4 regions of the Pseudobacillus sp. FSL P4-0506 genome follow, and region 3 is predicted to be linked to each of the others. Evidence: riboswitches for the same ligand, from Rfam matches in the RefSeq annotation. Region 3 holds a riboswitch; each other region holds the start of a gene.
The links. Region 3 has a riboswitch for S-adenosylmethionine ahead of MKZ02_RS16595 (O-acetylhomoserine aminocarboxypropyltransferase/cysteine synthase family protein). Riboswitches for the same ligand answer to the same signal wherever they lie in the genome.
Positions count from the first base shown of each region.

Region 1: another riboswitch for S-adenosylmethionine. It lies ahead of metK (methionine adenosyltransferase); the one in region 3 lies ahead of MKZ02_RS16595 (O-acetylhomoserine aminocarboxypropyltransferase/cysteine synthase family protein).
Region 2: another riboswitch for S-adenosylmethionine. It lies ahead of MKZ02_RS06880 (methionine ABC transporter ATP-binding protein); the one in region 3 lies ahead of MKZ02_RS16595 (O-acetylhomoserine aminocarboxypropyltransferase/cysteine synthase family protein).
Region 4: another riboswitch for S-adenosylmethionine. It lies ahead of MKZ02_RS15880 (Na+/H+ antiporter NhaC family protein); the one in region 3 lies ahead of MKZ02_RS16595 (O-acetylhomoserine aminocarboxypropyltransferase/cysteine synthase family protein).

Region 1 is NZ_JBBOOI010000001.1:1,532,704-1,540,536, reverse strand. Features, by position in the region: gene MKZ02_RS07595 (tetratricopeptide repeat protein) at 1-494, opposite strand, end outside; gene MKZ02_RS07590 (class I SAM-dependent methyltransferase) at 634-1,206, shown strand; gene MKZ02_RS07585 (LLM class flavin-dependent oxidoreductase) at 1,285-2,286, opposite strand; gene MKZ02_RS07580 (tetraprenyl-beta-curcumene synthase family protein) at 2,321-3,415, opposite strand; gene MKZ02_RS07575 (alpha/beta hydrolase) at 3,425-4,234, opposite strand; gene MKZ02_RS07570 (gamma carbonic anhydrase) at 4,369-4,896, shown strand; gene metK (methionine adenosyltransferase) at 4,923-6,122, opposite strand; SAM riboswitch class I at 6,267-6,426, opposite strand; gene pckA (phosphoenolpyruvate carboxykinase (ATP)) at 6,661-7,833, shown strand, end outside.
Region 2 is NZ_JBBOOI010000001.1:1,416,821-1,424,653, forward strand. Features, by position in the region: gene MKZ02_RS06845 (acyl-CoA dehydrogenase family protein) at 1-141, shown strand, start outside; gene mgtE (magnesium transporter) at 214-1,563, opposite strand; gene MKZ02_RS06855 (arsenate reductase family protein) at 1,780-2,136, shown strand; gene gcvH (glycine cleavage system protein GcvH) at 2,221-2,604, shown strand; gene MKZ02_RS06865 (toprim domain-containing protein) at 2,716-3,066, shown strand; gene MKZ02_RS06870 (thioredoxin family protein) at 3,068-3,370, shown strand; gene MKZ02_RS06875 (hypothetical protein) at 3,525-3,866, shown strand; SAM riboswitch class I at 3,950-4,064, shown strand; gene MKZ02_RS06880 (methionine ABC transporter ATP-binding protein) at 4,150-5,175, shown strand; gene MKZ02_RS06885 (methionine ABC transporter permease) at 5,168-5,836, shown strand; gene MKZ02_RS06890 (MetQ/NlpA family ABC transporter substrate-binding protein) at 5,857-6,702, shown strand; gene MKZ02_RS06895 (carboxymuconolactone decarboxylase family protein) at 6,863-7,225, shown strand; gene MKZ02_RS06900 (hypothetical protein) at 7,481-7,642, shown strand.
Region 3 is NZ_JBBOOI010000001.1:3,348,724-3,356,556, reverse strand. Features, by position in the region: gene MKZ02_RS16615 (YmfK family protein) at 1-503, shown strand, start outside; gene MKZ02_RS16610 (helix-turn-helix domain-containing protein) at 522-1,394, shown strand; gene pgsA (CDP-diacylglycerol--glycerol-3-phosphate 3-phosphatidyltransferase) at 1,460-2,038, shown strand; gene MKZ02_RS16600 (competence/damage-inducible protein A) at 2,331-3,575, shown strand; SAM riboswitch class I at 3,664-3,774, shown strand; gene MKZ02_RS16595 (O-acetylhomoserine aminocarboxypropyltransferase/cysteine synthase family protein) at 3,875-5,173, shown strand; gene recA (recombinase RecA) at 5,473-6,519, shown strand; gene rny (ribonuclease Y) at 6,759-7,833, shown strand, end outside.
Region 4 is NZ_JBBOOI010000001.1:3,183,207-3,191,039, forward strand. Features, by position in the region: gene MKZ02_RS15855 (response regulator transcription factor) at 1-609, opposite strand, end outside; gene MKZ02_RS15860 (YxeA family protein) at 747-1,106, opposite strand; gene MKZ02_RS15865 (ABC transporter permease) at 1,127-2,863, opposite strand; gene MKZ02_RS15870 (hypothetical protein) at 2,835-2,960, shown strand; gene MKZ02_RS15875 (ABC transporter ATP-binding protein) at 3,053-3,808, opposite strand; gene MKZ02_RS15880 (Na+/H+ antiporter NhaC family protein) at 4,390-5,670, opposite strand; SAM riboswitch class I at 5,780-5,887, opposite strand; gene MKZ02_RS15885 (glycerol dehydrogenase) at 6,565-7,665, opposite strand; gene MKZ02_RS15890 (1-propanol dehydrogenase PduQ) at 7,774-7,833, opposite strand, start outside.

The sequences.
Region 1 (7,833 bases), 1.8 Mb from region 3:
CAATTATTCGTTTCTAAATAGAAATCCGCTAGCTGATCGGGCGACAACAAATTGCCTGACTCTTCAATGAGACGTATATAATCGGCCGCTTCCCGGTAGCGGTGCAATTGGCAAAGTGCTTTGACAAGCAAAAGCCAAGCCGCTTTTTTTTCTTCGAGCGTCAAGGAATCGACGCCTTCATCAAACAAGCGCTGTTTCATCTTTGCCTCCGCCTCTAGACTCTTTCCTTGTTCAAGCAGGCTATAACAATACCAAGAAAATGTGCGGACAGAGCGAAAGCGCTTGTTGGCAGCCGTTGCTAAAAAATTGCTGTATCGATACATTGCTCCGGCATCGGCCAGCCGGATCAAACGGTAATATTCATCTTCAGTTTCCACTTGTGCAAGCCACTCCTGCAAAGCATTATATGATTTAAGTGCCCAGAGCTGCTGAATTGTCTCTATCAAGTCCGAAACAGTTTTGACGTAAGGCGGCTTTGTGACTACTGTGTTCAAAAGGCAACGCCCTTTCTTTTTTTTATTTTTCCACCACTATTATTCTAGTAATTATATGCATTATATCAGCAACCGTTTATTTTATGTATAATCATCAGAGACTATCTTAATTATTTAAGCTGTGAAAGAGGGATATGCAATGAATGTAGATGGAATTCTTCCGTTCGCACGCATACTTTTAGAGAAAGCTATAACTAAAGGCAGCGCAGCGATTGATGCAACCGTTGGCAATGGCCATGATACGGTATTTTTAGCCAAGCTTGTTGGCGAAGAGGGGCATGTATTTGGTTTTGATATTCAGGAGCAGGCACTGACTAATACAACTGTCCGTCTCGAAGAACACCAGCTAAGTGAGCGGGTCACTCTATTTGGTTGCGGCCATGAACAGGCAGCGGCACTTATTCCTGCTGAATGGCAAAGCCAGTTAAAGGGAGCCGTATTTAACCTTGGCTATTTGCCAAAAGGAGACAAATCTATCGTTACAAAGCCAGACACTACCATTGCCGCTGTAGAGCAAATTTTCTCCATGCTTATTTCCGGAGGCATTATTGTGCTCGTTATTTATCATGGTCATGAAGAGGGAGCAGTGGAAAAAGAGAAGCTGCTTAGCTTCGTAGAAAACATCGATCAACAAAAAGCTCACGTCCTCCGTTACGAATTTATCAATCAGGCAAATCATCCGCCGTTTATTATAGCCATTGAAAAAAGGTAATTTTCTGCGCTCTGATTATCTAACAACCATTTGAATCCTTTGTCTGACCATCAAAAAAGCAGGCTATAGCCTGCTTTTTTATAATTCAGCTGCTTTTGCCAGCAGCTCCATTGATTTTAATTTGTCCTCGAAATGATACATAATGGACACAGCCATGATATTCTCCGTTTGATATTCCTCACTAATCTGCTTATATTGTTCACGCACACGTTCAGGACTCCCAATCACCATTCGCTTCCTGTTTTCGCAGATAAATTTACGTTCATATTCACTGTAACGGTAGGGTGCTGCTTTTTCAGGGCTCGGTGTGCCGTTCGACTTCATGCCTTGGGCCGTCATCAACAAGGATAGATCCAGGCTGGAAGCCAGCCACTCTGCCTTTTCATCCGTTTCAGCACAAATAGTGAACACAGCCACCATGCTCTTTGGCTTTGAAAGCCAGGGCGACGGCTGAAAGGAGTTCAGATAAGCAGCCAGACTCTCTTGCCCATCCTCTCCGTTGATAAATTGGGCAAATGTGTATGGCAATCCTTTTTTTGCCGCAAGGAGGGCGCTTGCCGGACTGGAGCCAAGCAGCCAGACATCCGGCCTTGTTTGAATGAGCGGTGTGGCTTTCAGTCCTGGGTAAGGTATATTCTCTTCATCTCCCGCAAGATAGGCTAGTAATTCATCAATCTGCTCAGGAAAACGGTCCACTTGGCGATATTCGCCTCTATTAAGCGCCAAAGAAGACATTGGCATGCCACCCGGTGCCCGACCTATCCCCGCATCAATTCGGCCAGGAGCCAACCCTTCGAGCACTCGGAAATTCTCCGCTATCTTGTAGGGGCTGTAGTGGGGAAGCATGACTCCTCCGGAACCAATGCGAATGGCCTTAGTCTTAGCTGCCAAATAAGCCATCAATACCTCTGGCGAAGATCCAGCAAGACTTGAAGCGTCATGATGTTCTGAAACCCAGAAACGTTCATATCCTAGCGCTTCAGCATGACGAGCAAGCTGAACGGTTTGCGCTAGGGCTTCCTCTGCTCCCATCCCTTCTGAAATTGGCGATTGATCCAATATGCTTAATTGTAAACTCACTGCGCCATCTCCTTTTATTTCTGTCCATCTTTCTTCAACGAAATGTTGTTTTATGGAACAATCGCGGGAATACTTGCTGCACGTATCTGTACATTCGGCCATTAAAATAGAAAAAGCGGGAAACTGCTCCGCCTCTGCGAATGACTTTTTTGGAGAGCTTGTAAATGCCTGTTTGTTCATAAACTTTGCTATCCGATAAATACACACCTAGCAGTCCACGATTGATCAGTTTATGAAAGCGAGAATCTTTTATCCCTTCTATCTGCTCGTCCGCCTTCTCCATAAAATAAACGAGCCGCTCAAACAATTGTTTTTCATCCTGATAATAAAAACAGAAATTTAAATCTCCACCTTCCCGGTCTTCCTTCTGATCAATCAGATAATCAAGCAGAATGTGAAGCCCCTGTATATAGGGAAAATAACTGTTTTTTATTTGCTGTGCCTGCGCATGGCTTAATGGCTCATTTAAGCCGTATGATACTAAACAAAAAATAGCAAGCGTCGAACCGGTACAAGCAGAGAATTCGTACCATTCCATTTGCGGCCACTCATCTTGGTACTCTTCGAACCATTTAATCAGGCGGTGCTCTCGTTCTTCTTTTTTAACATGCTTATGTATTTGTAAATCACAATAATAACGGCATAGCTCTTTAAGGTGAGGGGCAATCACCTCATACCCCTTCATTCCAGCGAGCACAGACTGACATGTGGTCACTAACTCAGATAAGTAACCGCCATCGTTTTGATCCATCCGGCCACGGTAGTAATCACGAAGCGGGACGCCCGGCGTCAGAGAATCTTCCATCGATTCATGAAGCGCAGCAAAATCAGCTGGATCAAGGGACGTACTGCGGTCACAAAGATTGTCGAGATAATCACTGATGGTCTGGTAGGTAACAATAAAGCGGACAGCCTGAACGAGCCGGTCTCTCGACAATAATGCCAGCACAGCTCCTCCTTCGCAATGAAACGTCTTATGTTCAATGCTGGAGAGAGCCTGGCGGCGCAGTTCTTTATTTGGAATCATCCCTGCTTTCTCTTTCCAATATTGCAGCTGTTCATGCACGACAGGAAACACTTTTTTATAAATATTGTGCATTAGATGAAGCGGCGTTACTGGTACAGGCATTGTGTCACCTCACTCCTCAATCACATATCCTAGTAAACGCAACCGATTTTCCACGAACCCTTTCGCATAATGGAAAACTTCCTCTCTCTCTGGCTCGTTAAATATTTCATGATAGAGTCCCGGCCACTCTTTATAATGCATCTCTGACAAATCGAGCCGGTGAAACCATTTTCTGACGCTTTTTTTATCGACAATCAAGTCATCCCCCGCCTGCATGACAAGAAGCGGAACATCAGGCACTGCCCCTGTCTTTAAATCAGCCGTCTTGATGGCTTGAAGCAGTTCGCGGTACCAGCGAACTGACACTTTATTTACATAAAGCAAATCTTCTTTATCTGCTTGTCTTACCTCTTCATTTCTTGTCGCCATTTCAACTGTCAGTCCGGAAGAAAACTTCACTGAGGGCGAGAGTGAATTCAAACCGTGCGATAGAATATCCATTACTTTAGGTGGCGTATGATTCATACCGAGACAAGGCGATGACAAAATCACGCCTGCTGTCTCCACTTCCATCTCCTGCAGCAGACGAATAGCAATTAGCCCTCCCATGCTATGTCCTAATATAAATAAAGGCAAATCAAATTGATACGCTGCCTGCACCCAGTCTTTTACTTCCTCTATATACTCATTAAATGATGAAATATGTCCTCTTTTAGCTCTCGATGTCATGCCTTGGCCGGGCAGGTCGCCCATCACTACATGAAAGCCGTTTCTGCGCCACATTTCAATCAGCCAACCATAACGGCCATGATGCTCCATCGCCCCATGAATCATAACGATGACACCTTTCGGCTGTTGTTCTGTTTCCCATTTCCACATCAAGCATCTTCCTCCGGCTTTTTGTAATCCTATACGTTTGTCTTCTATTATACAAATCAAATCGTTTTAGATAAAATAATAAGCAAGTCCATCCTGCTTTCTGTTGCAGGAAACATAAAAGGAGGAGAGAAAAAATGATCTATCCTTATAACAATAAAACTCCTATTGTTGCTGATTCTGCTTATATCGCCGATTATGTAACAATTACGGGAGATGTAACTATTGGCGAAGAAACAAATATTTGGTTTAATACTTCTATTCGCGGGGATGTAGCCCCGACTGTAATCGGCAAAAAAGTGAGCATTCAGGATAATTCTGTATTGCATCAAAGCCCGAACAACCCGCTTGTTATTGAAGATGAAGTCACAGTCGGCCATCAAGTTATTTTGCACAGCTGTAAAATTAGAAAAAAAGCTTTAATCGGTATGGGTTCCATCATTCTTGATAATGCAGAAATTGGTGAAGGAGCATTTATCGGGGCCGGTAGTCTTGTTCCCCAGGGAAAAGTCATTCCTCCTCACTCCGTGGCATTTGGCCGGCCGGCAAAAGTGATTCGCCCAGTGAATGAGGAAGACAGAAAAGATATGGAGCGCATTGTCAGAGAGTACGTAGAAAAAGGACAGTACTATAAAAGCATACAAAAAAAGCCTGAAGACCGTTAAAGAGTCTCCAGGCTTTTTGCTGCTTATTAATTTGATGCCTGATCTTTTAAGATTTCAGCTTTGTCTGTTCTTTCCCAAGGAAGATCCACATCTGTACGACCAAAATGTCCATAAGCGGCTGTTTGTTTATAAATTGGACGACGCAGTCCAAGCATATTAATAATGCCCGCTGGACGCAGATCAAAATTATTGCGAACAAGTTCAACAAGCACATCTTCAGAAACCGTTCCTGTGCCGAACGTATCGACAGCAATTGAAACAGGCTGAGCTACACCAATCGCATAGGCGAGCTGGACTTCACATTTATCAGCAAGGCCGGCCGCAACAATATTTTTTGCTACGTAACGAGCTGCATAAGCTGCTGAACGGTCTACCTTTGTTGGATCTTTACCGGAGAATGCTCCGCCTCCATGGCGTGCATAACCACCGTATGTATCCACGATAATTTTCCGGCCTGTTAAGCCCGCATCTCCTTGAGGTCCGCCGATAACAAAACGGCCTGTTGGATTGATAAAGAACTTTGTATGTTCATCGATTAATTCTGCAGGGACCATCGGGTCAATGACATGCTCGCGCAAGTCGCTTTGAATTTGTTCAAGCGCAACTTCCGGATGATGCTGTGTCGAAATAACAATTGTATCGATTCTTACTGGCTTGTCGTTTTCATCATATTCAACTGTTACCTGAGTTTTACCATCTGGACGTAAATACGATAACGTTTCTTCTTTTCTAACTCTCGTTAATTGACGGGATAATTTATGAGCCAATGAAATCGGGAGCGGCATTAATTCTGCTGTTTCATTACAAGCAAAACCGAACATTAAGCCTTGGTCACCCGCACCAATCGCTTCAATTTCTTCATCGCTCATTTGGCCTTCACGTGCTTCAAGAGCCACGTTCACACCCGCTGCAATATCAGGTGACTGCTCATCAATGGATGTCAACACACCGCATGTATCGGCATCAAAACCGTATTTTGCACGAGTGTAGCCAATTTCCTTAACTGTCTCCCGAACAATTTTATTAATATCCACGTACGAAGAGGTTGTAATCTCCCCTGCTACGAGTACGAGTCCAGTTGTAACAGATGTTTCCGCTGCGACACGCGCATTTGGATCTTTTGATAAGATTTCATCTAGGATAGCATCGGAAATCTGATCGCAAATTTTGTCCGGATGCCCTTCAGTGACTGACTCTGAAGTAAAGAGACGACGATTTTTAGTCATGAAACTTCCTCCTTAAAATGATCAACTTACTGCCGATCGATAATGGTACGGTACTCATTTCCCCTAAGTTTACCCTTTTAAAATAAAAAAACCCCTCCTGAAATAAAGAGAGGAAAGGTTGGTCTTATCAACATAGGCCTTTCACTCTTATCGTTCAAGGTTTGCCCTTGCTGCAGGTTAGCACCTTTGTCTTGAGTACAAACTTATATTGTATAAGTGCCGGCAGTCGATATAACTACCAATCACAATCAAGCAGGTTGCCGGGCTTCATCGGGCCTGTCCCTCCGCCAGCTCAGGATAAGAGTATCCGTTCAAGGTTACATCATACGAAATCCGTTCGACAATGTCAACTGGTTTCGTATAAAATCTCTTCATTTTTTCGGTTTCTTTTATAGGAAATCGGACAATCTGTAAATAAAAAAAGTCGCAAAAAAATAAGTGAATAGTATAGACTATTAAATGTAATGTGTTATACTATTTTTGAACAAATAATGCGATAACAATTATTTAATTTCAGATAAAGGATGGTTATTAATTTATGAAGACTGTAAGTGTTTCAAGTGAAATTTTGGAACTTTTAAAAGGTGATAACGTAACAATGCAGCCATCTGTGCCGCAGCTCGTAGAAAAAGTACTTAATCGTAAAGAGGGCGTGTTAACTGCTTCTGGAGCAGTATGTGCTGAAACGGGAAAATATACTGGCCGTTCTCCTAAAGATAAATTTATCGTTGAAGAGCCTTCAGTAAAGGACAAAATTGATTGGGGACCGGTTAACGAACCAATTTCCCCTGAAGTCTTCGATCAATTATACACTAAAGTGATCAATTATTTAAAGGAACAAGAAGAATTGTTTATTTTCAAAGGATTTGCAGGGGCAGATCCAACCCATCGTTTACCAATTCAGGTGATCAATGAATATGCATGGCATAATCTGTTTGCTCATCAACTTTTCATTCGTCCAACTGAGGAAGAATTAAAAGATCATCAAGCAGGCTTCACAATCGTATCTGCTCCGAACTTTAAAGCAGACCCTACAGTAGACGGAACAAAATCAGAAGCATTTATTATCATTTCTTTTGAGCGCCGTATCGTTTTGATCGGTGGAACGGAATATGCAGGAGAAATGAAAAAATCGATCTTCTCTGTAATGAACTACTTGCTTCCTGAAAATGATATTCTGTCTATGCACTGCTCAGCCAACGTTGGCTATGAAGGTGATGTGGCCCTATTCTTCGGTCTTTCTGGTACAGGGAAAACAACTTTGAGTGCAGACCCGAACCGCCGCTTAATCGGCGATGATGAACATGGCTGGTCTTCTAATGGTGTATTTAACATTGAGGGCGGCTGCTATGCAAAAACAATCGGCCTTTCCCGTGAGAAGGAACCACAAATCTTTGATGCCATCCGTTTCGGCTCGGTTCTTGAAAATGTAGTGCTTGATGAACAGTCTCGCATTCCAAATTACGATGATAACACCCTGACAGAAAACACGCGTGCCGCTTATCCGCTACAAGCAATGGATAACATTGTTGATCCAAGCGTAGCTGGCCATCCAAATACAATTATTTTCTTAACAGCTGATGCATTCGGCGTACTGCCTCCAATCAGCAAGCTAACTAAAGAGCAAGCGATGTACCACTTCTTAAGCGGCTATACATCTAAACTTGCCGGTACAGAGCGCGGTGTCACTTCTCCGCAAGCAACATTCTCT
Region 2 (7,833 bases), 1.9 Mb from region 3:
GTTGCTGTAGAAGAGGGCGACACGCTGCGCATGATGACCTCTATTTTAAGAAAGTTAACGAGATACACTCCCATTAATGTAATCGCTAAGAAACGTGAAGCAGCTGATCGCTTGATTGAAGTGGAAAAGTATACGGTTTAATTAAGAGAAAGTGCCCGGAAATATAACTTTCCAGGCACTTTTTGTTTGAATATAAAGATTGTTGAAAGACAGCTAAACTAATTGACTTAAGAAAAAAGAAGCAATAGAGAAATAGACCACGAGCGAGAAGATGTCATTGACCGTAGTAATAAGCGGACCTGAAGCAACAGCAGGGTCAAGGTTGCACTTGTAGAGTATGAGTGGAACGATCGTTCCAGCAAGCGTTCCGAGAATAAGGGTGAGTAGAAGCGAGCTTCCAACGACGATTCCTAAGTATATATTTCCCTGCCAAATAAATGCAATAAGAGAAATGAGCAGACCGCATGTTATGCCGATGATTAAGCTGACGCGAAATTCTCGAAGGATTAGACGGGTGACTACCTTCACGTTGATTTCCTGCTCTGTCAGACCGCGTACGACTACTGCTAGAGACTGGGTGCCAGTATTGCCGGTCATCCCAGCAATAAGCGGCATAAAAAAAGCAAGCGCTACTACTTTTTCAAGCGTTCCTTCAAATTTCGAAATGATGCTTCCCGAGACAAGACCGATAAATAAAAGAGCAATCAGCCAGGGCAATCGGCGTTTGGCAGCTGTCAGCGGCTTTGTGTCAAAGTCAATTTCTTTATCCACAGCTGATAATTTACCAATATCTTCGTTCGTTTCCTGAATAACAATCTGCATCATATCATCAAAGGTAATAACCCCAAGCAGTCTCTCTTTCTCGTCCACTACAGGAATTGCGCTGAAATCATATCGCTTGAGTAGCTTGTTGATCTCTGCTCTCTTCGCTGTGTAGGGAACGGAAATAATCTGCTTCAACATAATGTCTTTTACCAAATCATCCGGCTGAGCAATGACAAGATCCCGATAAGAGACTGTACCAGCCAGCTTTTCTTTTTCATCAAGCACGTAAATAATGAAAAGCGTTTCAGAGTACATAGCATGAACACGTGCTTTTTCTACTGCATCGGCAACGGTATCCTCTAGATGCACAGCGAGGTACCGATTTGTCATCATACTGCCTGCCGTGTTTCGCTCATAGCTCATCATTCGTTTTAAATATTTGGCTTCACTATCATTTATCTCTGATAAGAAACTATCAAGATCGGCTTTTGGGAAGTGAAGTAAAAGAGAAGACAATACATCGGTGTCCAGAAGGGAGAGAACTTTATTTGCTTTGGCAGGACCGATTTTTCCCAGCAACTCAAGTTGTTTCAGCTGATTAAACTTTTGTATCATACTGGCGATAGAAGCTTCATTAAGATGTTCTAGCATGGAAGCTCGATGCTTTTCGGGAAGGTTTTGAAAAATAGCGGCTAAGTCATAAGGTTTCTTGCTCGTGAACATGTCATTGATCTCTTGATATTTTTCTGCTTTCAGCTTTTCGATAACGAACAGTGTATCGTCTTGTATTTTTTTCATGATCAACACCTCCGTCATCAACGCTATTCCCTATAAAGGAATTTAAAAACCATTTTTGAGTAATTTTGGATATTGGTTATGGAGGGGAAGAATAGCTGAAACTTTGTCTTTTATTAAAAAAGCAGGTATATTTTAATTAATAGAGCAGGAGAATTGAAAACGGTGGCGAAAACATTTTAAAGCCGAGCACTGTGTAAATAGGAGGCTGATTGAAGAGTGACATTAACATTTTACTGGTATCCGAAGTGCGGAACATGCCGCAATGCAAAAAAATGGCTGGAAGAACATAATGTTGATTTTCGGGGAATACATATTGTGGAACATCCGCCTTCCAAGGAAGAATTGAAAGACTTATATAAAAAAAGTGGACTTGAATTGAAAAAGTTTTTTAATACGAGCGGCAAAAAGTATCGCGAGCTTGGATTAAAGGACAAAGTAAGCACCGCTTCCGACGAGGAATTACTGGAATTGCTCGCTTCCGATGGCATGCTTATTAAGCGCCCTCTTACTACTGATGGTGACAAAGTGACTGTTGGGTTTAAAGAGGAAGAATTTGAAAAACAATGGTTGTAAAGTGTGCGTAAAGCTTATTTTTCTTGCTTTATGCCTTTATAATAAGTAAAGTTTTAATTGAAATCAGGTAATGGAGGGATTTATATGAGCACACCGAAAGAATTACGTTATTCAGAAGAGCATGAATGGGTAAAAACAGAAGGGGATACCGTCCGTATCGGCATTACGCATTTTGCGCAATCAGAACTTGGCGACATCGTGTTCGTTGAGCTTCCATCTGTAGGAGATGAAATCACAGCTGACGAACCATTTGGTAGTGTTGAATCTGTAAAAACAGTTTCCGAGCTATATGCTCCTGTCAGCGGAAAAGTTGTTGAAGTAAATGAAGAGCTTGATGATAATCCTGAATTCGTTAATGAATCACCATATGAAAAAGCATGGATGATCGTTGTCGAATTATCTGATACTGCGCAGCTGGATAACTTAATGACAGCTGAACAGTATGATGAAATGACACAAGAAGATTAATGAAATGAGAAAAGGACACTTCCGGTTTAGGGAGTGTTCTTTTGCAATTTCTTACTAAATAAAGGACAATTAAACTGTGAGGCAAGATATTCAGACGGTGGAGGGATATTCATGCGTACAGAAAAAACAATCGTTGTAGAAGGGGCTTCGGATCGGAAGAAAGTACAAGAAATTGTAAATGAGCCGGTGGACATCATTTGTACGAATGGAACAATCGGGCTGAGCCGGCTGGATGAGTTAATTGAAAGCTTGGAAGGACAAGATGTATATATCCTTGTTGATGCAGACCGCGCCGGGGAAAAGCTGCGTCAGCAATTTATCCGTGAATTTCCCGAAGCTCACCATTTATACATTGACCGTGTCTATAAAGAAGTCGCTACTGCTCCTTACCGCCATCTGGCTTCTGTATTATTAAGTGCCAACATTGATGTACATGGGGAGTTTTTACAAAAGGATGGATGAAATGCAAAAGGAACAAAATATAAACGAATTAATCAGGACGAATCACTTAGTAGCCATCTATGCGTATACACCGCTGTGCGGAACGTGCCAATTAGCTGGAAAGATGGTCGACGTTGTCGAGAAGGTAGACAACGGCTTTATATGGGCCCGCATGGATGTGAATTATCATGAGAGCTTTGCGATTCATCATGCGATTGAAAGTGTCCCATGTCTGCTTATATTTAAAGAAGGGGAATTAAAGGAAAAGATTTATGCCTTTCAGTCGGTTCCTCATATATATGAGAAGTTAAGTCAATATATATGATTGCTGCTTCCTACAGGGAGGCAGTTTTTTATATAGGCATGTTTGACGAAATATGCGAATGAGTGCGCACTTTGTCGAGTAATTAATAAAGGAGATTTCCTCCTCTGCTTGGAAGTTATTAAGTAAAGCTAAAGCGAACAGAGGGGGAAATAAAATGAAAGAGAAATTGTTAGCTGTACAGGCAGCTTGCCATGGTAGAACGCATATCTGGCCATTGCTCCCGCTCGAACCTGTACACGTGCTGCTGGTAGGAGAAAGTGAGAGCTGGCTGCTCGTGATCAGCCATCAGGGAATGCAGCTTTCAAATAGCAGCACGGATCATTGGCATTTACGGTTGAGGGGTGGGCTTGAACCGCTCTTAGAGGGGCAGGGTCAGCTGCGCTTGTATGAAGCGATGGGGGCAGTCGAGGTGTCAGGATTTTACCGGGTTAAGCTTTGGTTTGAATCGTTCCTTTGGTTATGCCGCCCTTATTATGAAAAGTTTGATACAGCATAAAAACATTTTTTTAAAGAATAATTGACAATTTTCGTAGAATAATGATAAAATCAAATCCATTAAGAACAACATATTGCATACAGCTCTTATCAAGAGAGGTGGAGGGATGTGCCCGATGAAGCCCGGCAACCGTCAACAGCGAGCGCTTGTTGAAAAGGTGCCAATTCACACAAAGCGTTTTGCTTTGGGAGATGAGAGAAAGGAATCTACTAAAGAACACCTTTCTGCTCATTTTGCAGAAAGGTTTTTTATTTTTTCGGGTGGAATGGAGGAAAACCGCCGCATGATTTCAATAAAAAATGTAAAAAAAGTCTTTTCCACAAAAAATGGAAAAGTGACAGCAGTAGATAATATTGACTTAACGATAGATAAAGGCGAGATTTTTGGTGTAATTGGTTACAGTGGAGCTGGGAAAAGCACACTTATCCGGATGCTGAACGGTCTTGAAAATCCGTCTTCGGGCTCTGTTGTTGTTGCGGACCGGGAGATATCAAAAATCCGGGGAAGCGAGCTGCGTCAGGCGCGCCAGGAGATCGGCATGATTTTCCAGCACTTTAATCTTCTTTGGTCAAGAACGGTGCGAGATAACATTGCCTTTCCGCTAGAAATTGCGGGTGTGTCGAAAGAAGAGCGCCTTAAGAAAGTGGATGAGTTGATTAAATTAGTTGGTTTGGAAGGAAGAGAAGACGCTTATCCTTCACAATTGAGCGGCGGACAGAAGCAACGCGTCGGTATTGCCCGGGCGCTCGCAAATGACCCGAAAGTTCTGTTGTGTGACGAGGCTACCTCAGCACTTGATCCGCAAACAACGGATGCTATTTTAGATCTGCTTGTTGATATTAATAAACGTCTTGGATTAACAATTGTGCTCATCACTCATGAAATGCATGTCATTCGGAAAATTTGCCATCGGGTGGCAGTAATGGAAGCAGGCCGTGTCGTAGAACTTGGTTCGGTGCTCAACGTTTTCAAATCGCCCGAGCAGCCAATTACAAAGCGGTTCGTTCAACAAGTGACCGAGCCAGAAGAATCAAAAGAAACCATAGAGCACTTGCTTGAACAGTTTCCAAATGGCAAGGTAGTCAAGCTTACTTTTATTGGTGAAAGTGCAGAGCAGCCAATCATTACGAATTTAATCCGTCAATTTAACATAGCGGTAAATATCGTCCAAGGGAAAGTGTCGCAGACGCAAAACGGTGCGTATGGTTCACTATTCGTTCATTTAACGGGTGAACCAGAGGAAGTGGCACAAGCAGTGGCCTATCTCGACAAGCAAGAAGTCAGCTCGGAGGTGATCCATCATGCTTGAACAATGGTTCCCTAATGTTGATTGGGAAAAAATGTGGGAAGCGACAAATGAAACCCTTTATATGACGGGTATATCCGTGGTGGCTACCTTTATTTTGGGCATACTCCTTGGTCTGCTGTTATTTTTGACAGCTAAAGGAAATATATGGAGCAATAAAGTAATTTACAGCATTGTCTCTGCTTTTGTTAATATTTTTCGTTCCATTCCTTTCATTATATTGATTGTTTTATTAATTCCATTTACAAAAGCGCTTATCGGTACAATGATCGGTGAAAATGCGGCACTGCCAGCCCTTATCATCGGGGCAGCTCCTTTCTATGCGCGCATGGTTGAAATCGGCCTGCGTGAAATTGACAAAGGAGTCATTGAGGCAGCGCGAGCAATGGGAGCAAAAACGAGTACGATTATCTTTAAAGTACTGCTTCCTGAATCAATGCCAGCGCTTGTTTCTGGGATTACTGTTACAGCGATCGCTCTGGTTGGCTACACGGCCATGGCAGGTGTGATTGGAGCTGGCGGTCTGGGGAATCTTGCTTATCTGGATGGATTCCAGCGCAGCCGGAATGATGTCACTTTGGTTGCTACGATTATTATTTTAATCATTGTGTTTGTGATTCAATTGATTGGTGATCTTATTACTAATAAGTTAGATAAAAGATAAATTTTAGGAGGGGAAGAAAGATGAAAAAGTGGTTGCTTACTTTGTTAACTGCAGTAGTTGTGTTTGCGTTGGCTGCCTGTGGCGGCTCAGATGATAAGAAAGATGAGAAAGCAAAAGAAGGCGGCAAAGAAGATAAGGAAATCGTTGTTGGTGCTTCGAACGTACCACACGCGGTGATCTTAGAAGAAGCTAAGCCGTTGCTTGAGAAAAAAGGTTATGATCTGAAGGTTGAAACATTCCAAGATTATGTATTACCGAACAAGTCTTTAGAAGAGGGAGATTTGGATGCTAACTATTTCCAGCATATCCCTTATCTTGAGTCTCAAAAGAAAGAGCATGGCTATGATTTTGTAAATGCTGGCGGCATTCATATTGAACCGATCGGTGTATATTCTAAGAAATATAAAACCCTTGAGGAACTTCCAAAAGGGGCAACTATTTTAATGAGCAGCTCGGTTGCAGACCACGGACGTATTTTAACCATGCTTGAAAAAGAAGGACTCATTAAATTAAAAGACGGCGTAAAGAAAGAGGAAGCGACAGTTGAAGATATCGCGGAGAACAAAAAAGATTTGAAGTTTGATTATAATTATGAAGCCGCTCTTCTTCCACAGGCCTATAACAACGGAGAAGGCGATGCAGTTCTCATTAACTCTAACTATGCAATCGATGCTGGTTTAAATCCGTTAAAGGATTCAATCGCTATTGAAGACAAAGATTCACCATACGTAAACGTTATTGCTGTCCGCAAGGGCGATGAAGACAAAGAAAAAATCAAAGCGCTGGTAGAAGTCCTTCATTCAAAAGAAATTCAGGATTTTATTTTGAAAGAGTGGGGCGGAGCAGTCGTACCGGTTAACAAATAAAGATAAAAACACCTGCAAGGAGTCCCTTGCAGGTGTTTTTATGTTTCATCGTAAAGGCCAGTTCTCTGTTTGGCTGAAAAATCTTTTCTTATTCTTTATTTGAATAAAGCTTTTTTACTTGCTGCATATTAAAAAAGATAAAAACAGAGGAGGCTATCCTATGGACAGAGAAGTTTTAACATCAACAGAAGCAGCGTTATTAGAATATAAAGAGGGGCTTGGCACATTTACAAAAAAAATGCCTGGGCTCGCTGGTCATTTTAATGCATTTACGGCAGAGTGTTTTAAGGAGGGAGAAATCGGCCAAAAAGAAAAGCAGCTGATTGCTCTCGGCATTAGCGTCTATTCACAAGATGAATATTGCATCCTTTATCATGTGAAAGGCTGCTTGGATCAAGGGTGCAGTGAACAGGAAATTTATGAATCGCTTGGTGTGGCCGCAGCTTTTGGAGGTGGGGCGGCAATGAGCCAGGCAGTAACACTTGTACAGGAAGCGATCGATGAATTAAAAGTAAATCATTAAAACGACAGAATGGGGACTCTTTCGGAAAATTAAGAATCAAGCAGGATATGGTTTAAATTTTGAGAATGGGGTTATATAAAAGACAGGAAGCACGCAAAATCACGCGTGAGCAGGTAAGAGCAGTTCATATGCCTTTTGTGAAAAAAAGGAAAGACTGTTACGATAGTTCCTGTAAGAAAATTTCATTCTAAAAACCGAAAGGATTGATTCCCCATTAACTCGTTAAACTCACTGAATTTGCAGTACACAGACAGTATGGAAAAGGCTATGCATGGATCCCGTGGAGTTGGATATGAGGTGTACCGCCAAAATCATGAAGTGAGAATGAATGTTGAACGTCAACGTGAAGAGGAATATGTGGAGAGCCGACGAATGGTTGCTGATCACAACCGTAAATTTACGAACCATCTTTCATAATAAAATTGCATATAAGTAAACCTTCAAATTTAGCGTATGAGCCGACTTTGAAGGTTCAAAACAAAATTACCGCAAATATTGAAAACGACTGTCTTTGAAGCCATAAAACTCGCCAGGAGCGAAATTGCTATAGCAATAAAGAACGCGGAAGTTTGCCAACCATCTGAAAGCCAGCACACATGCTGGCTTTT
Region 3 (7,833 bases):
ACGACAAAAAAACATTCCGTTTCGTTCGGGATGAACTTGGACTTCTCGTTGATTTTATGGCAGAATTGTATAAAATGGAAGGGCACAAATTAATTGGCATTCGTGGCATGCCAAGGGTTGGAAAAACAGAATCCATTGTAGCGGCAAGTGTTTGTGCCAATAAGAGATGGTTATTCGTTTCGTCGACAATGATTAAGCAAACTGTTCGTGATCAGTTAATTCGGGACGAATACAATCCAAATCACCTTTTTATTATGGATGGGGTTGTATCGATAAAGAGAGCCAATGAAAGACATTGGCAGCTCGTTCGGGAAATTATGAGACTGCCTGCCGTTAAAGTAGTGGAACATCCAGATATTTTTGTACAAAATAGCGAGTACAGTTTAGAGGACTTTGATTATATTATTGAACTTCGCAATCATCCTGATGAAGAAATTACATACGAGCCGGTGGAGAAGAACAACTTATTCCAGGATATGGACTTTGGTGGTTTTAACTTTTAATTATGGAAGGTGTTATGGGTGACAGAATTAGGAAACCGCTTAAGAGAAGCACGGGAGGCGAAAGGGCTATCCTTAGCAGATGTGCAGGAAATGACAAAGATTCAGAAAAGATATTTAAAGGGCATAGAAGAGGGGAATTATGAGCTGATGCCCGGCAAATTTTATGTACGGGCGTTTATCAAGCAATATGCTGAAGCGGTTGGGCTTGACCATGAGCAATTGTTTGAAGAATATAAAAATGAAATTCCTTCTTCCTATGAAGATGAAATTCCTCAAAGAGCGACAAAAGTAGAGAAAGTACGGACGACGGCGCCAGCTGAACCGTCCAAGCTTCTTGAGTATTTACCGAGGATTTTAGTGACGGCTTTTGTTGTCGGAGCACTTTTTCTAGTTTGGTTTCTTATCCCTAAGAGTGATTCTAATGACAAAGCGGTGAAGGAAGAAACCGTTGTTGAACAGCCGAAAGACCAGACGGATGATAAGAAAGAAGCCAAGGAGCCAAAAAAAGAAACGAACAAAGAGCCTAAAAAAGAAGAGAAAGTCGAAGAGCCTGCTAAGCCTGCACAAACCTTAACTGCAGCAGGGGCGAGCGGCAGAAAAGCCACATACGTTCTTCAAAATGCAGAGAAATTCGAGGTAACTATTCTATCTAAAGGGGAGACATGGATAGGAGTAACTGATGGAAGCGGAAAAAGCTATTATAATAATATGTTGGCAAAAGGACAGTCGCAAACATTTAATTTAACAGGACAGACAGAAGCGAAAATTGTCGTTGGCTTTGCACCGGATACGGAAATTAAAGTAAACGGCGAAACGCTGGCGTATCAGCTTCCGGCTGCCAAACAGGTAAGACAAGACATTATTATTCAGGCGAAACCTGCCGGACAATAATTTGGCAGTTTTTTGGATAGCTTCTTTGTAAGTTGTCTGTCGATAGAATAGTTGGAGGGTCGACTGTGAATTTACCGAATAAAATTACTGTTTCAAGGATTTTAATGATCCCGCTCTTTTTGGTGATCATGTTAGTTGAGTTTAATTGGGGGGACCTTACAGTATTTGGTACCACCATGCCGGCTGCCCACTTTTGGGGAGCCATGCTATTTATTTTAGCCTCAACGACTGACTGGGTTGATGGCTATTATGCGAGAAAATTAAACCAGGTCACAAACTTGGGGAAATTTTTAGATCCGCTCGCTGATAAGTTACTTGTATCAGCAGCCTTAATCGTGCTTGTTGATTTTAATTTAGCTGCTTCCTGGATTGTCATTCTTATTATCAGCAGGGAGTTTGCGGTAACGGGCTTACGGTTAATCTTAGCTGGAGAAGGCGAAGTGGTTGCGGCTAATATGCTTGGGAAAATTAAGACGTGGGCGCAGATTATTGCCATTGCGGCTTTATTGCTTCATAATGCGCCATTTGAAGGATTAGGAATTCCATTTGCAGATATCGCCCTTTGGATAGCGGCATTCTTTACCGTTTGGTCCGGCTGGGATTACTTCTATCTTAACCGTGGCGTGTTTAAACATTCAAAGTAAAAGAAAAGGTTGCTCCAAAGTAAGCCCCGTTGTGTTTATAGTATTTAAAATTTACCACGATACTATATAAAATAAGGCTGCTTATGGAGCAGCCTTATTTTTAATAAAGGCCCCTGTTCCATTACTTGCTTGTTGATTTATACTGCAGGCGGACGCTTTCCGCTGGCGGTCTGTGCGCCATCTTACCAGGACTCACTTTCTCCGCTAAAGACACTTTCTTCTGCTACAATCAACTATCGAAAAAACAATATTCATCTTTAACAGGGCCTGAATAAGAGAAGGGATGACAAAAATGAATGCAGAAATTATTGCAGTTGGTTCCGAGTTGCTGTTAGGGCAAATTACAAATACAAACGCCCAGTTTCTCTCTCAGCAATTAGCGGAAATTGGGGTGAATGTGTACTATCATACGGTTGTTGGGGACAATAGTAGCCGTGTGCTCGATGCAATAAAGGAAGCGGAAAAAAGAGCGGACTTGCTAATCTTTACAGGTGGGCTTGGTCCTACGAAGGATGATTTAACAAAGGAAGCAATTGCCGCTCATATTGGTCGTCCGCTTGTTTATAACGAAGAGGCCTTAAAAAGTATTGAAAACTACTTTGTAAAAACGAAGCGCCCGATGACACCAAACAATAAAAAACAGGCCCTGGTCATGGAGGGCTGTCTCGTTTTAGCGAATGATCATGGCATGGCGCCAGGGATGATGGTAAAAGGAAAGAATCATTTCTATATGCTTTTGCCTGGGCCACCCCGGGAAATGCAGCCGATGTTTGTCCGCTATGGAAAGCCGGCGCTATTAGATGTGCTTGAAAAAGTTGAAAAAATAGAGTCACGCGTATTAAGGTTTTTTGGTATTGGAGAATCTGCTTTAGAAACAGAAGTAGAGGATTTGTTACTCGCACAACAAAATCCGACGATTGCCCCGCTTGCTGGTGATGGAGAGGTAACACTGCGAATCACTGCTAAACACGAATCGGAAGAAACCGCCTTACAGATGATACAAGAAGCAGAGGAGGAAATTCTTCGCCGGGTCGGGGAATACTTTTATGGCTATAATGATACGTCCATTGCCCGTGAGCTAGCGGAGCGCTTAAAGGAAACATCTCATACGTTAGCAGCAGCTGAAAGCTTAACAGGGGGATTGTTTCAAAGTGAAATGACAGCTATTCCCGGAGCGAGCATTTTCTTTAATGGCGGGATTGTTTGCTACTCCAATGAAGCAAAGGAAAAACTCGTGCAAGTGAAGCCAGAAACGCTTGAAAGTTATGGTGCCATTAGTGAACAGTGTGCTATTGAATTAGCGGAAAATGTCCGCAGTCTTTTGAATGCTGACTTCGGTATTAGCTTTACCGGAGTGGCGGGACCGGATAAATCGGAAGGACACTCGCCTGGTACTGTATGGATTGGTCTTGCTTCAAAGCACAGGGAAACAAAAGTATTTAAACTCCAATTAGTAGGCAGCCGCGAAGGAATTAGAAAGCGCTCAGTTAAGTATGGGTGTCATTATTTGTTGGCTGAGCTTGCTGGAGATAAGTGAAAACATTCGGAATATTATTGACTATTCTGATCGCTATGCTATATAATAAAAACCAAGAGATTATGAGTTACGCAATTAAATAGAAGTACTCTTATTGAGAGCGGTGGAGGGATTAGGCCCGATGAAGCCCGGCAACCTTCAGACAAATTGTCTGAAACGGTGCTAATTCCTGCAGGCGTATGTGCCTGAGAGATAAGAGGAGGATCCTATAATAAAGCCCTCTTCTTACAACAGAAGAGGGCTTTTTAGTTATTCTTCAGGTTACTAGCGCTTTATTTAATAATTGGGAGGGATTAATGATGACAAACGAACAGTGGAACAAAGAAACAATTTTACTTCATGGAGGACAAGTGCCGGATCCGGTTACTGGCGCCCGTGCCGTTCCGATTTATGAAACGACTTCTTATGTATTTGAAGATACAGATCATGCTAACGCCCTATTTGCTTTGCAAAAGCCAGGAAATATTTATACGCGTATTACCAACCCGACAGTAGATGTGTTTGAAAAGCGTGTGGCTGCATTGGAAAAGGGAGCAGCAGCAGTGGCGCTCTCATCAGGAATGGCTGCCATTTCCTTTTCAATTCTTAATCTGGCTCACGCGGGCGATGAAATTATAGCGGCAGCTAATTTATACGGAGGCACCTATAACCTTTTTGCCAATACGCTTCCTAAATACGGGATTAATGTAAAGTTTGTTGATTCTACTGATCCGGAAAATTTCCGCAAAGCGATCACTCCAAAAACAAAAGCTCTGTTTGGAGAAATTATCGGAAATCCTTCCTTGAATGTGCTTGATGTGGAAAAGGTGGCAGATATTGCTCATGAAAATGGTATTCCGCTCATTGTAGATAATACGTTTGCTTCTCCTTACGGAGCTAATCCGCTTGTTCGAGGGGCCGACATTGTCGTTCATTCCGCTACGAAATGGATCAGCGGCCATGGAACAGTCATCGGTGGTATAGTAGTAGATGGAGGAACATTCAATTGGAACAGTGAAAAGTTTCCTGGCTTTACGGAGCCGGATGAATCTTATAATGGTTTAAGATTTGCGGACCTGGAAGGCCCAGCCTTTGCTATCAAATTACGCGTACAGTTGTTACGGGATTTTGGCCCTTCCTTGAGTGCCCATAGCGCTTTCTTGTTGCTTCAAGGGCTGGAAACGTTGCATTTACGTATTCAGCGCCATCATGAAAACACGCTTGCTATCGTCGATTATTTGAAAAATCATCCGGCAGTAGATTGGGTATCTCATCCAAGCTTGGAGGATCATCCATCTCATGAATTAGCGAAGAAATACTTGGCTAATACGTTTGGTTCTATTGTTGTATTTGGCATTAAAGGCGGCCGCGAAGCAGGTAAAAAAGTGATTGATAACATTAAACTGTGGTCACATGTTGCCAATGTGGGGGATGGCAAGTCACTCATTATTCACCCGGCTTCTACCACACATCAGCAATTAAGCAGTGAAGACTTAGCAAAATCGGGTACGAAAGAAGAAATGATCCGTTTATCCATCGGACTGGAGTCAACTGAGGACCTGATTGCTGACTTGAATCAGGCGATTGAAAAAGCGACTGGCGTAGCTGTAGAAGCTTAACGCTTTTCCTTATTAAATAAAGAATATGACAGGCTTAAAATTATCCTCTCCTGCTTTTTTATGATAAAATAAAAAAGCAGGAGTTACTTTTTTTTTCTTCTTTTTTTCCGCTATTTCTTCTACTACTTTTCTAGTTTCTTATCCATTCTTCTTCTCAGGAGGAAAAATAAAAAAACCGAATAAATGTTCGCTTTTTACTTGAAATTGTCTCAATAAAAAGGTATAGTTAGTATAGATTATGAAACAACATGTCACTGTGCATTTACTTAATAGATTGTTAATTTTAAGGAGGAATTTTAGTGAACGATCGTCAAGCAGCATTGGATATGGCCTTAAAGCAAATTGAAAAACAATTTGGTAAAGGGTCTATCATGAAATTAGGAGAACAAACAGACCGGAAAATTTCCACTAGTCCAAGCGGCTCGCTTGCTCTTGACGCAGCCCTTGGTGTAGGGGGTTATCCACGCGGTCGGGTCGTTGAGATCTATGGGCCGGAAAGCTCTGGTAAAACTACCGTGGCTCTTCACGCTATTGCTGAAGTACAAGCTGCCGGCGGTCAAGCTGCTTTCATTGATGCAGAGCATGCGCTTGATCCTGTATACGCTCAGAAATTAGGAGTCAACATTGATGAGTTGTTGCTTTCTCAGCCGGATACAGGCGAGCAAGCACTTGAAATTGCCGAAGCTCTCGTACGAAGCGGTGCTATCGATATCCTGATTGTTGACTCGGTTGCAGCCCTTGTTCCAAAGGCTGAAATTGAAGGAGAAATGGGCGACTCCCATGTCGGCCTGCAGGCACGTTTAATGTCACAGGCGCTTCGCAAGCTGTCTGGTGCTATTAATAAATCTAAAACAATTGCAATCTTCATTAACCAAATTCGTGAGAAAGTCGGGATTATGTTCGGTAACCCGGAAACAACGCCTGGAGGCCGTGCGCTCAAGTTTTATAGCTCCGTCCGCCTGGAAGTTCGCCGTGCTGAAGCACTGAAACAAGGAAATGAAATTGTAGGAAACAAAACAAAGATTAAAGTAGTGAAAAATAAAGTGGCTCCTCCGTTCCGTGTAGCAGAAGTCGATATCATGTATGGAGAAGGAATCTCCAGAGAAGGTGAAATCATCGATATGGGATCAGAGGTAGATATTGTTCAAAAGAGCGGTGCTTGGTATTCATATAATGAGGAACGCCTTGGTCAAGGGCGTGAGAATGCAAAGCAGTTCTTAAAGGAAAATCCGGCTGTTCGTCAGGAGATTATGATGAAGATCCGCCAGCATTATGGTCTTGATGCTGACTTTGTAGAAGTAGAGGAAGCAGAAGAGACAGAAGAATTCAGTTTGCTTGACGAATAATAAACAGGAGCGGTGTCAGGAGACATCGCTCCTCTTGTTTTTTATTAGTCTCGAAGAAGACTGTTACCGTGATGAAACTCTTGACAAGAAATTTTCACAACTATAAAATTGAGATGTATATTTTACATTTTTTTCTCTTAAAAATGGAAATGAGAAGCTGTATATTGAAATGATAACACAATGTATCAGCCGACATGTTAAAAGCATGGCAAAAGTTCATAGCAAGAGGAGGTGAAAGGATGGAACCCATTACAATCATCTTCATTTTGCTTGGCCTAATCGTCGGTGTAGTTGTTGGCTATTTTGTTCGAAAGTCCATTGCAGAATCAAAGATTGCAGGAGCTAAAAGTGCTGCAGAGCAAATTATTGACGACGCAAAGCGTGAGGCAGAATCGCTAAAGAAAGAAGCCCTGCTTGAAGCAAAGGATGAAATTCACAAGCTTCGTACAGACACGGAGTTAGAACTTCGTGAACGAAGAAACGAATTGCAAAAACAAGAGAATCGTTTGTTACAGAAGGAAGAGAACCTCGACCGAAAAGATGAATCGCTGGATAAACGCGAATTACAGCTCGAGAAAAAAGAGGAGATTCTTGCTGAGAGACAACAACATATTGAAGAGATGGACAGCAAAGTGGAAGAGATGATCAAAAAGCAGCAGGCGGAACTAGAACGAATCGCCAGTCTTACTCGGGACGAAGCCCGCTCGATTATCTTGGATCGAACGGAGCAAGAGCTTGCGCACGATATTGCTGTAATGACAAAAGAGCAAGAAAACCGAGCGAAAGAAGAAGCAGACAAGAAAGCGAAGTCAATCCTTTCTCTTGCCATTCAGCGCTGTGCGGCCGATCATGTGGCAGAAACAACTGTATCAGTTGTTACTTTGCCAAATGATGAAATGAAAGGTCGTATCATTGGACGGGAAGGACGAAACATCCGTACACTGGAAACGCTGACAGGTATTGATTTGATTATTGATGATACACCGGAAGCAGTAATTCTCTCTGGATTTGATCCAATTCGTCGGGAAACTGCCAAGATTGCTCTTGAAAAACTCGTACAGGATGGACGTATCCATCCAGCGCGTATCGAAGAAATGGTAGATAAAGCGCGCAGAGAAGTAGATGAGCATATCCGGGAGGTCGGTGAGCAGACAACTTTCGAAGTAGGTGTTCATGGATTACATCCGGATTTGATTAAAATTCTTGGTCGATTGAAATATCGTACAAGCTACGGCCAGAATGTGCTGAAGCATTCCATGGAAGTTGCTTTCCTTACTGGCTTGTTGGCAGCAGAGCTTGGGGAAGATGAAACAC
Region 4 (7,833 bases), 170 kb from region 3:
GATATGTACCATTACCGTATTATCAGAGCCAAAATAGTTCTCACCCCAGACGGTGTCGTAAAGCCTTTCTTTGCTAATCACCTTATTCGTATTTTGGAGGAAATACTTCATTAAACCGAGTTCTTTCGGCTTTAATTCAATCATTTTCCCATTTTTTAACAGCTCTGCTTTTTGTTCGTTTAATTTAAATGGACCAGCTATTATAACAGGCGCTGTCTGGTTATCCGTTTGCGTATAGTCCGCTCTTCGCAACTGCGCTTTTACTCGATACGCAACTTCTTTAGGACTAAATGGCTTCGTTATATAATCATCGCCACCTATAGCAAAGCCCACGATCTTATCAAGCTCCTCCGTTTTTGCTGATATAAATAAAATCGGCACATTCGAGATAGTTCTCATTTGTTTACATACATCATACCCTTCGCCATCCGGCAACATAATATCTAATAAAACAAGATCTGGTTGTGTTTGTTGGAATTGAGCAAAGCCTTCTTTAGCAGTGGTAGATGTTACAACTTTTTCAATTCCTTCTTTTATTAGAACCGTTTTAATAATTCTTAAAATGTCTTCCTCATCATCAATGATTAATACTGTTTTGTTTAGTGTCATTCATTACTACCTCCATACCTTCAGTACTTTCATTATAAAGCAAATAAATCTAATGCCATAATAGGCTTATCATTCCATGTACACCAAAAAGAATCCTTATGATTAAGGATTCTTCTGAACTTGATTTCGGTAAAATATTACTTTAACATTTTGGCAGCTTTTTCAGGTAATTCTTTAGCAGGTATTTCCTGATAAGATGTAACTCCTTTTCCACTTTTCGTATACAGAAGTAAGTAGGCTTTTTCCCGTAGTTGCTTTTCGGAAGTAAATGTTAATGTTTTTTTGTCGCCATCTTGATCATAAGCAGGTAATTCATATTCATATCTTACATAAACCACTCCATTGCTTCCTTTATCCTCCATTTTACTTCCTTCTCCATTTATTTGTGTGTAATATTTATCCGTTCCTATTCGATTAAAATTTACATTTTGCATAAAAATCAAAGCACCAACGATAATCACTATCCCTATTCCAACAGCTAAGATTAATTTTTTCATGGTTCCACTCCTCACTTATTTTATTTAGTCACAATTTTGTAGTAGGTTCGCACTGTTAATAAGTAATAAATTAGGTAAATGAAAATATATACACCGATACAGATTAATACAGGAATAACCAAGTTTGTTTGCATTAACCTTGATAAAGCAGTTAATGCTATAGCACTGTGTACTATTCCTGCTAATAATGGCAGGACAAAAATATAGAATACCTGTTTAGCAATTGAATTTCTGATCTCTTCTTTGTTTACGCCGATTTTGTGGAGAACCACATAGCGCTCTTTATCAGAATTTGCCTCTGTTAACTGTTTAAAGTAAATGATGCTTCCCGTTGCAGCAAGAAAGACTAAACCTAAGAAAGCACCAATAAAGATCATTAACCCTGTTGTCTCCATCCCAAGAGCATACTCATTGTAAAAACTCGAGAAACCTGCATCTTCAGGAAGAATAGATTGAACCTCTTCATTTAATACTTTTGAACTCTCTTCATTGGAAAATTTATAGGCTTCCATGTTGACAGGGTCTGTTTTTTTCTCTAATTGGGAGAATAATTGATTGCTTGTCACCACAGTAACATTTGCAGTCTGAATATTAAGGACATTATATTTCATCAGCTTTTTAAACGTAAGATCTTCTGCAAGGTCACCTACATGTAAAGGAATGCTTGAGCCTATATATTCTGGTGATAACCCTTCATAGTATCCTGCATCTAGTACGGCTGCCTCGTTTCCTTTCAGTGAAAGATGGACTTTTCTTCCCTGAAGGTTTGCCATGTCATTAAAAGCATTATTTGAGATAATAGTATAAATCGTTTTAACTTCACCCATTTTGCTATTTAAACTAGAAGTATCTACCTCAATTTGTAAGGTGGGAATAATTTTATGATAGATGACACTATGGTCCTTTTCTTGCGATATTCTATCATTCACCTTATTCGTTATATGCTCATCATTGTTTATGAACATCATGCTATTTGGATTTGCTAACCTAGCGTTCCCTTTATTGTTATAATACAAGCTATAGGAAGCCCCAACAGCAGTTAATGTGGTCGCACTGAGAATGGCAATGATCGTTAATATGCGTGCATTACCTTTCATGCGATACAGAAGTTGAGATGTGCTTATTAAATTAATCCCTCTCCAAAATTTCCTCTTGTTCTTTTTTGAAAGACCCAATAGATAGACAGTTAATGTGCTAAACAATAAATAAGTACCTAAAATAACGGAGATGATTATGGTAAGTGGTGTTACCATAAAACCGATTTTTCTCCAAACTTCTGATTCCATTATGTTTTGAAGAGCGAGCCAATAACCAATCCCAATAAAAATAATGGATAATGCGGCAATAGACAAAGATGCTCTTGGCTCTTTTTCTCTCTCTTTGTCCGCTTGAAATAACTCAATCAGCTTAAATCGATAAATTAATCTATAACCGTAAAATGAGGTAACAGCTGTAATGAGAGTAAACACGATAATAGTGTTTATAATCGCAGCAGGCGAAACAGCAAAATTTACGATCACATCATAGCCCATCACCTTCATTAAAATTAGAACAAAAAACTTGGATAAAATGGAACCGAGCAAAATTCCAATAAAAAGGGCTATAACTCCCATTAAAAAATTTTCATAAAACAGCATTCGACCTATTTGTTTCTTGCGTACACCTAACAATGAATACAGTCCGATCTCTTTTTTTCGTTTCCTTGTAAAGAAAGAGTTCGAATACCAGATGAAAATTGCAACAAAGATGATCAACACAACCGATGCAGCATTAAAAACGGAGCTAATTTTAGTTGAAGATTCCGACGTGGCAGCGATTGTTTTATCATATTTCAATGAAACAAATGTAAAGTAAATCACAATACTAAAAGTTATCGAAGCAAAATATAAAAAGTAATTTTTAAAATTTTTTCTTATATTTTTCCCTGCAATGCTAAATAGCGACATTTAACGGCCACCCCCAAGTGAAGCGAGAACATCTAATATTTTTTGAAAGAATTCTTCACGGGATTGCCGTATTTTATGAATCTCAACATCGATCTTGCCATCTTTAATAAACAAAATTCGCTTGCAGAAGCTGGCGGCAAAAGCATCATGCGTAACCATCATAATCGTCGAGTTATTCTGTTCGTTTAACATAGACAAACTTTCTAGCAAGCTGGTTGCGGATTTTGAGTCCAATGCACCTGTTGGTTCGTCCGCCAATATTAGGCTTGGGTTAGTAATAATGGCCCTTGATGCCGCTGTTCGCTGTTTTTGGCCGCCTGATATGTGATAGGGATATTTATCGAGTATGTCACGTATTCCAAACGTCTCTGCAATTTGTTCAACACGTTTTTCAATTTCACTAGTTGAAACTTTTGATAATGCAAGTGGAAGTAGAATATTTTCCTTAACCGTTAACGTATCCAGAAGGTTATAATCTTGAAAAATGAAGCCAAGCTGATTTCGGCGGAACTCCGCTAATTGTTTTTCTTTCATGCCCACAATATGTTGATCATTGATGATAATATCCCCTGATGTTGGTGTATCTATAGTGGACAAAACATTTAATAATGTCGATTTCCCAGCACCAGAAGGTCCCATGATGCCGATAAATTCTCCCTCTTTAATTTTCAAATCAATATCTTCTAATGCTTTATAAACATTTCCTTTTGTATCAAATATTTTTTGAACGTTTTTTGCTTGTAAAATGGTTTTCATTGATATGCCCTCCTTGTAACTAATGATGATTATAATTCCTAGACCTTACACCACCTTAATCCAAACCTTAAATAAACCTTAAAAATAAAAGCAAATCCTCATCTGGATTTGCTTTTATGGTTTCTATTAATTTTTCATCGGCATTTAATCTGCTATATAGTCAAATTAGAAGGTCCGTTTCCCTCTTTTATTATAAGGATGATCGTAACAAGGATAAATTATATAGGCCACATCCATTCCTTCACGCTGCTGCCTTCGAATCCGCTCCCGCTCTTCTTGTATGATCCATGCTAGCAAAAATGTTCGAAAATAATTTTTAGACTTAAACAAAGTGAAAAACAGCCTTTTTTGGATAAAAAAATAACCGTTCGTAAAAGTTTGACTTTTACAAACGGCATTTAAAGCGAAAGAGTAACACCCATAAATATGATTCCAGTTAAAATTCTAACTAAGTAAACTATCGAAAGGACGCAGTCAAATGTTCCAAACTTCAATGAATTCGAGAGCAATCACCGATATATTAAATATTTACCGCTTTAAACAAACGGAATAGGCTCTCCATTTGTTTAAAGTGGTGAAACTCAGACTTGCTTTTTTTTCGGGTATCCGATGAGGATAGCGATGATTCCGCAGATTCCTATAAGGATTGGATAGAAAGAGTATTGTACGATGCTCACTGGCGATATTCCGGCTACGCTTGCGGCTGCCAGGAATTGGGCTCCATACGGCAAAAGTCCTTGAATCACACAGGAGAAGATATCTAATATGCTTGCAGACTTTCGCGGCTCAATTTCATACTGATCAGCCATATTTTTTGCAAGCGGACCAGCAATTAAAATAGCAATCGTATTATTAGCCGTCGATAAATTCGTTAGGCCGACAAGACCGGCAATCCCAAATTCAGCACCCTTTTTCGATTTAATTCTTCTTGTTGCGAGGTGAAGCAGAAAGTCAATCCCGCCGTTAAACTTAATAACCTCCACCATTCCAGCTATTAATATCGCAAGAAAGGCCATTTCATACATGCTAGCCATTCCTTCGCCCATCTTTTGCAAAAGGCTCATTAAATGATAGCTGCCATCCGCTAAGCCAACAGCTCCAGCGAGAACAATTCCAAGTGCTAGCACAAGAAAAACATTCATTCCAGTTAACGCTAGAATAATGACTAAAACATAGGGAACAATTTTTACCCAATTATAGCTTAAATGTTCCACTTGCGCCGTTTCCCCCATTGTGATAGCCCCTAAAATAACACCCGTTACAATAGCTGCCGGCAGCACAATCCAAAAATTCACCTTAAATTTGTCCTTCATTTGTGCGCCCTGTGAACGAACGGCAGTAATGGTTGTGTCGGAAATAAAGGATAAATTATCGCCAAACATTGAACCGCCAATAATCGCCGCCATGACTAAAGCCATGGGAAGGTCAATATGCTCGCTTATCCCCACTCCAATTGGCGCCAATGCAACAATCGTTCCCATTGATGTACCCATGGATAGGGAGATAAAGCAGGCAATGACGAACAAGCCTACGACAAGCAAGTTTTGCGGAACAACCGCTAAAGCAAAGTTAACAGTAGAGTCCACTGCCCCCATGCCTTTTGCTACTTCTGAAAAGGCTCCCGCCAATAGAAAAATAACAACCATCAGCATCACATTTACGTTTCCTGCGCCCTGGCAAAAAATATCCACCTTTCGCCCAAAGGGTTCTTTTCGATTCATCGCCAGAGCCACAGCGCCCGAAATAGCAATGGCTACAATGACAGGGAAGGCGTAAAAATCACCTGTAATAACCCCTGAACCAATAAATAAAATTAAAAAAACAACAAATGGGATCAACGCCCATGGATTCCCTCTCTTCATTGTTCCACCTCCAAAAAATAAAATGGGACACGTCTTTTGCCCATTCTTTGCCTCGAAAAAAGACCTCATCTTGAACGACAAGAAGAGGCCTTATATCTATAAAACACTCCTCTTATCTATCAAGCCTTTGCTTGCTGGATTTGGCACAGCAACTTAATCACTAAGTTCCGTTGCCGAGATCTCATCGGGCCAGTCCCTCCATCTCTCTTGATAAGAAGAAAAAATCTTATTTTTTTGTCACAGCAACTAAAAGACTACATGATTTTTATTCCTTTATCAACAAAAAAATTATGGATATTTTTAAATGACGGATAGAAGATTATATGAGGACTTAAAAAGTATAGCTAATACTAGAAAATACAGGCCAGTGACAGTTATATCATCATTTTCGCATAATTTTTTACAAAGGGTGCCGTCAAAGGAACACGACTTTACAACGATAAATAAATCCTCCTGCTAAAAAGTTTAACATCTCCGTTTAATGATGTAGCCACCATAATGACTCCGGCTATTTCTTCCTCTGTGGCTTCTGCTCTTTTTGCTCCTTGGGAAGGCTATATTTGGAATGTTAATCTGATTTTGCATTAGAAAAAACCCACGCATTAAAAAAGAGGATTCAACATGCGCGGGTTTGCCTTAGAATAGACCTGCCTTTTATAGAAAAGAGGGATTAAAATATCATTGTTTACGCTCAAAGATTTTATTCATACACGTAAAACGTTTTAAAGCTACTGTATTTGAAGCCTACGATTTAACATGATAGCTGCCTTTTGGCACAACTAACGGGGAGCTAAAATAAATAATATTGTATCTCGAATTTTTTTGCCAATTTCAGCTGCCTCTACTCGGGTTGTCTCGTTTAGCCTACTGGTACGCAGCCCATTTCAATCTTCTTCATATTCCTACTGGCGCACTCAGCTGGTCAACAGCTAGAATGCCATTTGCCACATCTTCAGCAGTAATGTCAGAGGATAAGTTCTTCATTGTTTCTCCTTCTTGAGTGGCGGCTTGGCCGACCTTCAGCAGATCTTCATAGGATACGTCCTCTAAGTGTAATTCTTTCAGTGTAGTAGGCAATCCCAGCTTGCGATAAAATGTGATATACCTGTGCAATTCCTCTTCCGGGTGAAACTCTAGCATTAATTGCACAAGCGTGCCATAAGCGACTTTTTCACCATGTGTTAAATGGTGAATGTCGCCGTCTAGCTCTGTGAATCCGTTATGAATGGCATGAGCGGCTGCGAGCCCTCCGCTTTCAAAACCTAATCCAGACAGTAACGTATTCGCTTCTACAACGGCTTCTACATGCTTTGTGACAACGCCTTTTTGAACCGCCTTGTATGCTGGTATCGCATGATTGAACAGCGTATTTTCACACATTTCGGCAATCGCTCTCGCTGCAATGCTTGTCCTCCCGCCAGCCATAGCGGTGCCATTACTATTCAATGTCGCTCTGGCTTCTACCCATGTAGCCATTGCATCAGCAATTCCTGAAGCGAATAATCTTGCAGGTGCTTTAGCAATAATGGCCGTGTCCACAAGAACGAGGTCGGGGTTTTTACTATAAAATTTGTAAGCCTCAAAGACACCTTCATCCGTGTAAATGACGGACAATGCGCTTGTCGGGGCATCTGTCGAGGCAATGCTAGGCACGATAACTACCTTTACTTTCAGCTCGTCAGCTACCGCTTTTGCCGTATCGAGCGCCTTTCCTCCACCTACTCCGATGACCATATCCACTGAGTGTGCCTCTCCTTCTTTCTTGATCCGGTTCACTTCATTAATAGACGATTCACCCCTAAATTGAAGAGAGTGAAAATCTATGCCTTCTGCCTGCAAGCTGCTTTTAATCCCTTTACCTGTCACTTCCCACGCCGTCTTTCCAGCTAAAATCAACGGCTTTTGTCCAAGCTGTTTTACATATTTTCCAATACTGTTTAAAGCTCCTTTGCCCTGTACATATTTACCCGGCGATACAAAGATAATATTGGTCATAGGAACCTCCCATTGAATAATTATTTTTACAGCGAGATTGCTGCTTTTCAGCTACTACATGGCATGTTATTTCACAATGAACTTTTCACATCACAAAATGTGAACGGGTCAGCCTGTGTATGCCCACTTTAACAGGTAGACGAGATCCATCTCTTTCACCTGCTTTGG